2 regions of the Agromyces aurantiacus genome follow, and region 2 is predicted to be linked to the other one. Evidence: predicted binding sites of a transcription regulator. Region 2 holds the regulator's gene; the other holds the start of a gene.
The links. Region 2 encodes LexA, which represses DNA repair genes until DNA is damaged. Its sites were predicted from a motif close to TCGAACANNTGTTCGA; they were not measured.

Region 1: imuA' (DnaE2-dependent mutagenesis accessory factor ImuA') is a predicted target of LexA. The motif match lies at 1,201-1,216, and genes of this name have one in related genera.

Annotation. Positions count from the first base shown of each region.
Region 1 covers NZ_JAFBBW010000001.1:2,370,010-2,375,034, forward strand. Annotated here, with positions in the region: gene JOD46_RS11245 (M20/M25/M40 family metallo-hydrolase) at 1-887, opposite strand, end outside; tRNA gene JOD46_RS11250 (tRNA-Leu) at 1,003-1,086, shown strand; gene imuA' (DnaE2-dependent mutagenesis accessory factor ImuA') at 1,233-2,018, shown strand; gene JOD46_RS11260 (DNA polymerase Y family protein) at 2,015-3,565, shown strand; gene JOD46_RS11265 (error-prone DNA polymerase) at 3,593-5,025, shown strand, end outside.
Region 2 covers NZ_JAFBBW010000001.1:2,063,473-2,068,497, forward strand. Annotated here, with positions in the region: gene metE (5-methyltetrahydropteroyltriglutamate--homocysteine S-methyltransferase) at 1-1,485, shown strand, start outside; gene lexA (transcriptional repressor LexA) at 1,571-2,248, opposite strand; gene JOD46_RS09775 (LysM peptidoglycan-binding domain-containing protein) at 2,523-2,864, shown strand; gene JOD46_RS09780 (histidinol-phosphate transaminase) at 2,923-4,017, shown strand; gene hisB (imidazoleglycerol-phosphate dehydratase HisB) at 4,048-4,662, shown strand; gene hisH (imidazole glycerol phosphate synthase subunit HisH) at 4,659-5,025, shown strand, end outside.

The sequences.
Region 1 (5,025 bases), 310 kb from region 2:
ATGAACCCCGACGCGGAGCCGGTGGCCAGCGCGAGCTCGTCGGGCGCGACCTGCTCGGGGTCGACGCCGAGCGCGTCGGCGATCGCGGCGAGCAGCTCGCGCGTCGTGCCCGTGAGCTTGACCGGCCACTCGCGTCGGCCGATGCGGGCGATCGCCTCGGCGAGCCGGGTGACGGCGTTGTCGCGGACGAGTCGCGAGCCGTGGGCGGCACGGCCGTGGGCGACGAGGCGGATCCAGACGAGCGACTTCTCCCCCGTCTGCAGGAGGTAGGCGCGCGTCCCGCCGACCGTGATCGAGTAGCCGCCGACCTCGCTGATCGCCTCGGTGGCCCCCGCGAACAGCTCGGGATGCTCGTCGACCATCCAGCTCGCGCCGTAGATGCCGCCGGCCTCCTCGTCGGCGAAGAACGCGACGACGAGCTCGCGTTCGGGCAACCGGCCCTCGGCGAGGATGTCGCCGACCGCCGTGAGGATCATGGCGTCCATGTCCTTCATGTCGACCGCGCCGCGGCCCCAGAGCATGCCGTCGCGGACCTCGCCGGCGAACGGGTCGACGCTCCAGTTGCGGGGATCCGCGGGCACCACGTCGAGGTGGCCGTGCAGCACGAGCGCTGGCTTGGCCGGGTCCGCCCCGGGGATGCGCGCGACGACGTTCGCGCGCCGCGGCGCGGACTCGTGCATGACCGGGTCGAGGCCCATCGCGCGCAGGCGCGCCTCGACGTACTCGGCGGCCTCGCGCTCGCCGTTGGCGCGCCCCTCGCCGTGGTTGGTGGTGTCGAAGCGGATGAGGTCGCGCGCGATGATTGCGGTCTCGTCGAGCTCGACCTCGGCGCCGCCGGCGGGCTGCGCGGAGGGCGTGCGGGCGTCGGTCGGGGTCGTCTCGGCCATGCGCTCCACCGTACCGGGCGGGTGCGGCGGACGCCGCGGCGGGAGTGTTCAGCGGGCTCTCGAAACCGTGCTAGTGTCTTCTACGGCCGCTGAGCGATCAGCGGATCAAGACAACGCGCGGGTGGCGGAAATGGCAGACGCGCTAGCTTGAGGTGCTAGTGCCCTAACGGGCGTGGGGGTTCAAGTCCCCCCTCGCGCACGCGTTGTCGAGAAGGCCGGATCTTCGGATCCGGCCTTCTCGCGTTTCGGGGGTCGTTCGGTCGCCCACCCCCGGTCGGGGGCGTGGACGGACGGTCGGCAGGACTTGCCGTATTCGAACATGTGTTCGAACATTGAGTGGTGACGATGACCGCTCCCCGATCCGCCCCGGCCGCCCAGGCGGCGCCCGCGGCGCGGCTCGAGCGGGTCGAGGAGCTGCAGGCGCGCATCCGCGGCATGCAGGCGACCCGGCTCGACTCGAAGGCGGTGCCCACGCATCCCGCGCTCGCGTCGGTGCTGCCCGGCGGCGCGCTGCGCGAGGGCGCGGTCGTGCAGGTCGAGGGGTCGATCACGCTGCTCATGGCCGCACTCGTCGGACCGTCGCAGAGCGGGCGCTGGGTCGCGGTCGCGGGCATCCCCGAGTTCGGCGTCGAGGCCGCCGCGCGGTTCGGCATCGACCTCGAGCGGCTCGTGCTCGTGCCCGAGCCCGGGCGGCAGTGGCTCACGGTCGCGGCCGCGCTCGCCGACGTGATCCCGGTGGTCGCGGTGCGGCCCGCGGGGCGGCTCGCGCCCGCCGAGGCGTCGCGGTTCGCGGCGCGGCTGCGCCAGCGCGGCGCGCTCCTGCTCGTCGACGGCGAGTGGCCGGGCAGCGACGCCCGGCTCGAACTCGAGCGGAGCGAGTGGAGCGGGCTCGATCACGGCCACGGGCACCTCGCCGAGCGCGAGGTCGTCGTCCGGGTCACGGGCCGCGGCGAGGTGGGCCGCGGCACCCGCCGCCGCCTCCGGCTGCCATCGGGCGACCTGGGGTTCGCCGCGGTCGGCGAGGCGGGCGGGGCCGGGCTCGGCGCGGCATCCGTCGCCGCCCTCGACGGCAGCGCCGGCCCGGCCGGCGGCATCCTGCACCGGCCCGACTTCGCGGCGAGGGCGTCGTGAGCGCGGCCGTGCGCACCGTCGTGCTCTGGTGCCCCGACTGGCCCGTGCTGGCGGCATGCCGCGAGGCGGGCATCGATCCGGCCGAGCCGGTCGCGCTCACCGAGGCCGGGCTCGTGCACTCGTGCTCGCCCGCGGCCCGGCGCGACGGCGTGGCGCGCGGCCTGCGGCTGCGCGAGGCGCAGTACCGCTCGACCGCGCTCACGGTGCTCGAGTACGACCCGGCGCTCGACCACCGCGCGTTCGAGCCGGTCGTGCGCGGCATCGAGGCGATCGTCCCGGGCGTGCAGGTGCTGCGGCCCGGCACGCTCGCGATGCGCGCGCGGGGCCCGGCCCGCTACTACGGCGGCGAGGATGCCGCGGCCCGCGCGCTGCTCGAGGCGGCCGCGGGGCTCGGGGTCGCCGCCGCGCGCGTGGGCGTGGCCGACGGCCCGTTCGCGGCCGAGCAGGCGGCGCGCGCGGCCGCACGGCGCGGCGAGCCCGTGCACGTGGTGCCCCCGGGCGAGGCGGCCGCGTTCCTCGCACCGCTGCCGGTCGCGCTCGTGGTCGACGCCCGCACCACGACGCTGCTCCACCGGCTCGGCGTGCGCACGCTCGGCGAGTTCGCGGCGCTGCCCGACGACGACGTGCGGCGGCGCTTCGGCGCGGCGGGCGCGTTCGCGCACGACCGCGCCGCGGGCCGCGAGCGGTCGCGCGTGGCGCCGCGCACTCCCCCGCCCGACTTCGAGGTCGCGCAGGACTTCGAGCCGCCGCTCGACCGCATCGACCAGCTCGCGTTCGCGTTCCGGGTGCGCGCCGACGAGTTCATCGAGCGCATGCGGACCAGGCGGCTCGTGTGCACCGGCATCCGCGTCGAGCTCGACGACGAGCGCGGCGGGCACTCGAGCCGCAGCTGGCTGCACCCGCACTGGTTCACGCCCGCCGACGTGGTCGATCGCGTGCGCTGGCAGCTGCAGGGCGCGGGCACGGCCGACTCCGGGCTCGACTCCCCCATCGTCCGGCTCCGCATCGTGCCCGAGCGGGTCGACTCGACGGGCAACCACGAGGAGGGGCTGTGGGGCGGCGGCCCCGACGAGCGCGTGCACCACGGGCTCACGCGCGTGCAGAGCATGCTCGGGCACGAGGGCGTGGTGACGGCGGCGATCGGCGGCGGGCGCATGCTCGCCGACCGGCAGGTGCTCGTGCCGTGGGGCGACCGCGCGCCCGAGCGCACCGCGGCCGAGGCGCCGTGGCCGGGGAGCCTGCCCGCGCTCGCGCCGGCGAGCGTGTTCCGCGAGCGGCTGCCGGTCGCGCTCGTCGACGCGGGCGATGCGGCGGTGTCGGTCGACGCGCGCGGGGCGATCTCGGCGGCGCCCGCGTCGTTCGCGATCGGCTCGGGTCGCCCGGCGCCCGTGCGCGCCTGGGCGGGTCCGTGGCCGGTCGTCGAGCGCTGGTGGGATGCCGAGCGCGCCCGCCGCGTGCACCGGTTCCAGGTCGTCGACCACGACGGCTGCGCGTGGCTGCTGGTGCGCGACGTCGAGGGCTGGTGGGCCGAGGCGAGGTACGACTGATGGGCGCGACGCGCTAGGGGGCGGGCGATGGGCTGGAACAACCCCGAGATCCCGTGGTCGGAGCTGGAGCGGCGGCTCTCCGACCGGCAGCGGCCGAGCGCCTCGAAGGTCGTGGCCGACGGCGGCGACAGCCCCGGATGGAGCCGCAAGCGCCATCCGTACCGCCCGTCGTCGCACGCCGACGAGCGGCCGGTCGGCCCCGTCGTGCCGTACGCCGAGCTGCACGCGCATTCGACGTTCAGCTTCCTCGACGGCGCGTCGGGCCCCGAGCGGCTCGTCGAGGAGGCGCACCGGCTCGGCCTCAGCGGCATCGCGATCACCGACCACGACGGCTTCTACGGCGTCGTGCGCTTCGCGGAGGCCGCCGAGAGCTACCCCGAGCTCGACACGGTCTTCGGCGCCGAGCTCTCGTTCGGGCTCACCGAGCCGCAGATGGGCGCGGCCGACCCCGAGGGCGACCACCTGCTCGTGCTCGCGGCGCGCGAGGAGGGCTACCACCGGCTCGCGTCGGCGATCACCGCCGGCCAGCTCGCCGGCGGTGAGAAGGGCCGCCCGGTGTACGACCTCGACGACCTCGCCGCGCGCGCCGACGGCCACTGGGTGGTCTCGACGGGGTGCCGCAAGGGGGCTGTGCGCCGGGCGCTCGCGGGCGAGGGCGGGGCGGATGCCGCATGGCGCGAACTCGACCGGCTCGTCGCGCTGTTCGGGCGCGACCACGTCGTCGTCGAGCTCACCGACCACGGCGACCCGATGGACCAGGTGCGCAACGACGCGCTCGCGGAGCTCGCCGCCCGGGCCCGTGTGCCCGTGCTCGCGACGAACGCGGTGCACTACGCGACGCCCGGCGAGCATCGGCTCGCGTCGGCGCTCGCGGCGGTGCGAGCCCGGCGCAGCCTCGACGAGCTCGACGGCTGGCTGCCGGCCACCGACGGCCTGCACCTGCGCTCGGGCGCCGAGATGCTCGCACGCTTCGACCGCTATCCCGGCGCGGTCGCCCACTCGGTGACGCTCGCGCGCGACCTGTCGTTCCGGCTGCGCAGCGCCCGGCCGAAGCTGCCCCGGCAGGAGGTGCCCGAGGGGCACACGCCCATGTCGTGGCTGCGCGAGCTCGTGTGGGCGGGCGCCGACCGCCGCTACCCGGGCATGCCCGGGCACGTGCGCGAACGGCTCGCGAAGGAGCTCGACGTGATCGAGCAGAAGGACTTCCCGGGCTACTTCCTCATCGTGCACGACCTCGTGCAGGAGGCACGCCGGCGCGGCATCCTGTGCCAGGGTCGCGGCTCGGCGGCCAACTCGGCGGTCTGCTACGTGCTCGACATCACGGGCGTCGACTCGATCTTCTACGAGCTGCCGTTCGAGCGGTTCCTGTCGTCGCTGCGCGACGAGGAGCCCGACATCGACGTCGACTTCGACTCCGACCGCCGGGAGGAGATCATCCAGTACGTCTACGGCAAGTACGG
Region 2 (5,025 bases):
GCGCCCGAGCGGCTCGACGGCGTGACCGAGGAGGCGCTCGCCGCGAAGACGCTCGTCGCGGGCGTGATCGACGGCCACAACATCTGGCGCGGCGATCTCGAGCGCGCGTTCGCGCACGCCGAGGCGCTCCGCTCGTTCTCGGGCGACGTCGCGGTGTCCACCTCGACCTCGCTGCTGCACGTGCCGCACGACGTCGAGGACGAGTCCGCGCTCGACGCCCGCCTCGTGGGCTGGCTTGCGTTCGCCGACCAGAAGGTCGCGCAGGTCGCGGTGCTGGCTCGCGGCCTCGCCGAGGGGCGCGAGGCGATCACGGCTGAGCTCGACGCGGCATCCGCCTCGCTCGCCGACCGCGCCGCCGCCCCCGGCGTGCGCGTGCCCGCCGTGCGCGACCGCCTCGCCGCGCTCGGCGCCGACGCCTTCGCGCGCGTCGACTACGACGCGCGCGTCGCCGCGCAGGAGGACCTCGCCCTGCCCGCGCTGCCGACCACGACGATCGGCTCGTTCCCACAGACCGCCGACATTCGCCGCGCCCGCGCCCGCCTCGTCAAGGGCGAGCTGACGGATGCCGCCTACCGCGAGCTCATGCGCGAGGAGATCGCCCGCGTCATCCGCCTGCAGGAGGAGCTCGGCCTCGACGTGCTCGTGCACGGCGAGCCGGAGCGCAACGACATGGTGCAGTACTTCGCCGAGCTGCTCGACGGCTTCGCCGTGACCCAGAACGGCTGGGTGCAGTCGTACGGATCGCGCTGCACGCGCCCGTCGATCCTGTGGGGCGACGTCTCGCGTCCGGCGCCGATGACGGTGGAGTGGTCGCAGTACGCGCAGTCGCTGTCGGAGAAGCCCGTCAAGGGCATGCTCACGGGCCCGGTGACGATCCTCGCGTGGTCGTTCGTCCGCGACGACCAGCCGCTCGGCGACACCGCACGCCAGGTCGCCCTGGCGCTGCGCGACGAGATCGGCGACCTCGAGCAGGCCGGCATCCGCGTCATCCAGGTCGACGAGCCGGCGCTGCGCGAGCTGCTGCCGCTCAAGCGCGCCGACCAGCCCGCCTACCTCGACTGGTCGGTCGGCTCGTTCCGGCTCGCGACCGGCGGCGCCGCGCCCGCGACGCAGGTGCACACGCACCTCTGCTACTCGGAGTTCGGCGTCGTCATCGACGCGATCCGCGAGCTCGACGCCGACGTCACCTCGATCGAGGCGGCCCGCAGCCGCATGGAGGTCGTCGACGACCTGTCGGCCAGCGGCTTCGACCACGGCGTGGGCCCGGGCGTGTACGACATCCACTCGCCGCGCGTGCCGAGCGTCGAGGAGGTGCAGTCGCTGCTCGAACGCGCCGTCGGCGCGATCCCGGCCGGACGGCTCTGGGTGAACCCCGACTGCGGCCTGAAGACGCGCGGCTACGACGAGACGGTCGCGTCGCTCGCGAACATCGTCGAGGCGACGCAGGCCGTCCGTGCCGGCGCGGCGGTGGTCGCCGCGGGCTGACCCACCGAACGCACGAGGGGCGGATGTCGCGGCGCGAGGCCGCGGCATCCGCCCCTCGTCGTGCCGGGCGGGCGTCGCCGACGCGTCAGACGGTGCGGAGCACCGCCACGACCTTGCCGAGCACCTCGGCCTGGTCACCGAGGATCGGCTCGAACGCCGTGTTCCGTGGGAGCAGCCACGTGTGGCCGTCGCGCTGGCGGAACACCTTGACGGTGGCCTCGCCGTCGAGCATCGCGGCGACGATCTCGCCGTTCTCGGCGGTGGGCTGGGAGCGCACGACGACCCAGTCGCCGTCGCAGATCGCCGCGTCGATCATCGAGTCGCCCACGACCTTGAGGATGAACAGCTCGCCCTTGCCCACGAGCTGGCGGGGGAGCGGGAACACCTCCTCGATCTGCTGCTCGGCCGTGATCGGCACGCCCGCGGCGATGCGGCCGACGAGCGGCACCATCGCGGCGTCGCCGACCGGGGCGGGCTCGGCGGCCGACTGACGCGGCTCGGTGCCGGGCACGTCGATGAGGACCTCGAGCGCACGCGGGCGGTTCGGGTCGCGGCGAAGGTACCCCGCGAGCTCGAGCTGGTTGAGCTGGTGGGTCACGCTCGAGAGGGAGGAGAGCCCGACCGCGTCGCCGATCTCTCGCATGCTCGGCGGATAGCCCCGCTCGGCGACCGACCGGCGGATGACCTCGAGGATCGCGAGCTGCTTGGCGCTCAGCGTCTTGCGCCGACGCGACCGGCCGCCCGTGCCGCGTGCCTGGTCGATGTCGATCGTCACGGTGTCGCCTCTCGTCGCGGCCCTCGTCGGCCTGATCGTGATGTCGGTGGTCGGTGTTCGACTGTCCTCGGACATTCGAAACTGTATCCGCCTCGCACACGCGCGACAAACATCCGTTCGAGTGTGTCGCGGAATCGGCACCGGAAATCCCACCATCCGGTTCCTTGCACCGTCGAATGTTCGAAGATATATTCGGAACACAGCTTCGCATCCGGCCCTCCCGGCCGAGCGGCCGGATGCGGAGCTACCCGGGAGGTGCGGAATGAGTGCAGTGGTGATGGCAGCGGGCGGTCGCACGCGGCTCCGGCTCACGCGCCGAGGTCGCGTCGTATTCACGACGCTGGCGGCGGCGCCCCTCGTCATCGGCGTGCTCGTCGGCTCGCTCGCCTCGGGCGGGGCGGTCGCCGGCATCGACGACGGCACGCCGCCCGCGGTCTTCGACACGATGGTGGTGGGGGCCGGCGACACGCTCTGGGGCATCGCCGAGTCGATCGCGCCCACAGCCGATCCGCGCGAGGTCATCCACGACATCATGCGGCTGAACGGCCTGCGCGACGCGGTCGTGCAGCCGGGTCAGCGGCTCGCGCTGCCCGTCGTCGAGTAGCGTCGTCCGGCGACGTCTCCGGCCGAAACGTCCGGCCCACCGCGGATAGCATTGATCGGTGACGAGTCTCGACGACCTTCCCATCCGCGACGACCTCCGCGGGAAGTCCCCGTACGGTGCGCCCCAGAAGACGGTGCCCGTCGCGCTCAACGTCAACGAGAACACGCATCCGATCCCCGAGGATGTCGCGCACGACATCGTCGCCCGCGTCGCGGCCGCGATCATCGGGCTGAACCGGTATCCCGACCGCGAGTTCACCGAGCTGCGCACCGCGCTCGCGCGCTACCTCGGCCACGGGCTCGTGCCCGAGCAGCTGTGGGCGGCGAACGGCTCGAACGAGGTGCTCCAGCACATCCTCCAGGCCTTCGGCGGACCGGGTCGCCGGGCCCTCGGATTCGCGCCGACCTACTCGATGTACGGACTGCTCGCCTCGGGCACCGGCACCGAGTGGGTGACCGCCGAGCGCGACGCCGACTTCGAGCTCTCGCCCGAGACGGCCGTCGCGGCGGTCCGCCGGCACGACCCCGACATCGTGCTGCTGTGCGCCCCGAACAACCCCACGGGCACGCCCCTGTCGCTCGACACGATCGCCGCGGTCGCCGACGCGGCCCGTGGCGTCGTCGTGGTCGACGAGGCGTACTTCGAGTTCGCCGACCCCGGCACGCCGAGCGCGCTGACGCTGCTCGAGGGGCGGCCCCGCCTGCTCGTGTCGCGCACCATGAGCAAGGCCTTCGCCTTCGCGGGCGCGCGGGTGGGCTACCTCGCCGCCGACCCGGCCGTGATCGACGCGCTGCGCCTCGTGCGGCTGCCGTACCACCTCTCGGCGCTCACCCAGGCCGCCGCACTGGGCGCGCTCGCGCACTCGGGCGAGATGCTCTCGATGGTCGACGAGATCCGCGGCCAGCGCGACCGCATCGTCCGCGAGCTCGCCGCGCTCGGCTACCGCCCGTACCGGAGCGGCGCGAACTTCGTGCTGTTCGGCGACGTGGCCGATCCGCACGCGGTGTTCGAGGCGCTGCTCGACCGCGGCATCCTCATCCGCGAGATCGGCCTGCCGGGCTGCCTGCGCGTGACCGCGGGCACCGAGGCCGAGACCACCGCGTTCCTCGAGGCGATGGCCGCGTTCACGCCGGCCGCATCCGCCGCCCAGTGACCCCACGACCTGCCTGAATAGGATGACCGCATGACCACGGACCGCCCCGCGCGCACCGCGCGCGTGCAGCGCGAGACCAGCGAGTCGAGCATCGACCTCTCGATCGACCTCGACGGCACCGGCACGAGCGACATCGAGACGAGCGTGCCCTTCTACGACCACCTGCTCACGGCGTTCGCGAAGCACTCGCTGACCGACCTCACCGTGCGGGCACGGGGTGACATCGAGATCGACGTGCACCACACCGTCGAGGATGTGGGCATCGTCCTCGGCACCGCCATCCGCCAGGCCCTCGGCGACAAGCGCGGCATCTCGCGGTACGGCGACGCGCTCGTGCCGCTCGACGAGGCGCTCGCGCAGGCCGTGGTCGACATCTCGGGCCGCCCCTACCTGGTGCACACGGGCGAGCCCGCGGGCTTCGAGTTCCACCTCATCGGCGGGCACTTCACGGGCTCGATGGTGCGACACGTGTTCGAGGCGATCACGTCCAACGCCGGCCTGACCGTGCACGTGAACGTCCTCGGCGGCCGCGACCCGCACCACATCGCCGAGGCCGAGTTCAAGGCGTTCGCGCGCGCGTTCCGGCAGGCGAAGGCCTGGGACCCGCTCGTGACCGGCATCCCCTCGACCAAGGGCGCCCTGTGAGCGCCGTGCGCCGCGTGGCCGTGCTCGACTACGGGTCGGGGAACGTGCACTCTGCCGCGAAGGCGCTCGAGCGTGCGGGCGCCGAGATCGAGCTCACCTCCGACCGCCGCGTCGCGATGGAGGCCGACGGGCTCGTCGTGCCCGGCGTCGGCGCGTTCAAGGCCGTGATGGACCAGCTGCGCGCCGTCCGCGGCGACGAGGTGATCGACCGGCGACTCGCGGGCGGCCGCCCCGTGCTCGGCATCTGCGTGGGCATGCAGGTGCTCTTCGAGCGCGGGGTCGAGCGCGGCGTCGACACCGAGGGCCTCGGCGAGTGGCCGGGCACCGTGACCGAGCTGCCGAGCCCCGTGCTGCCGCACATGG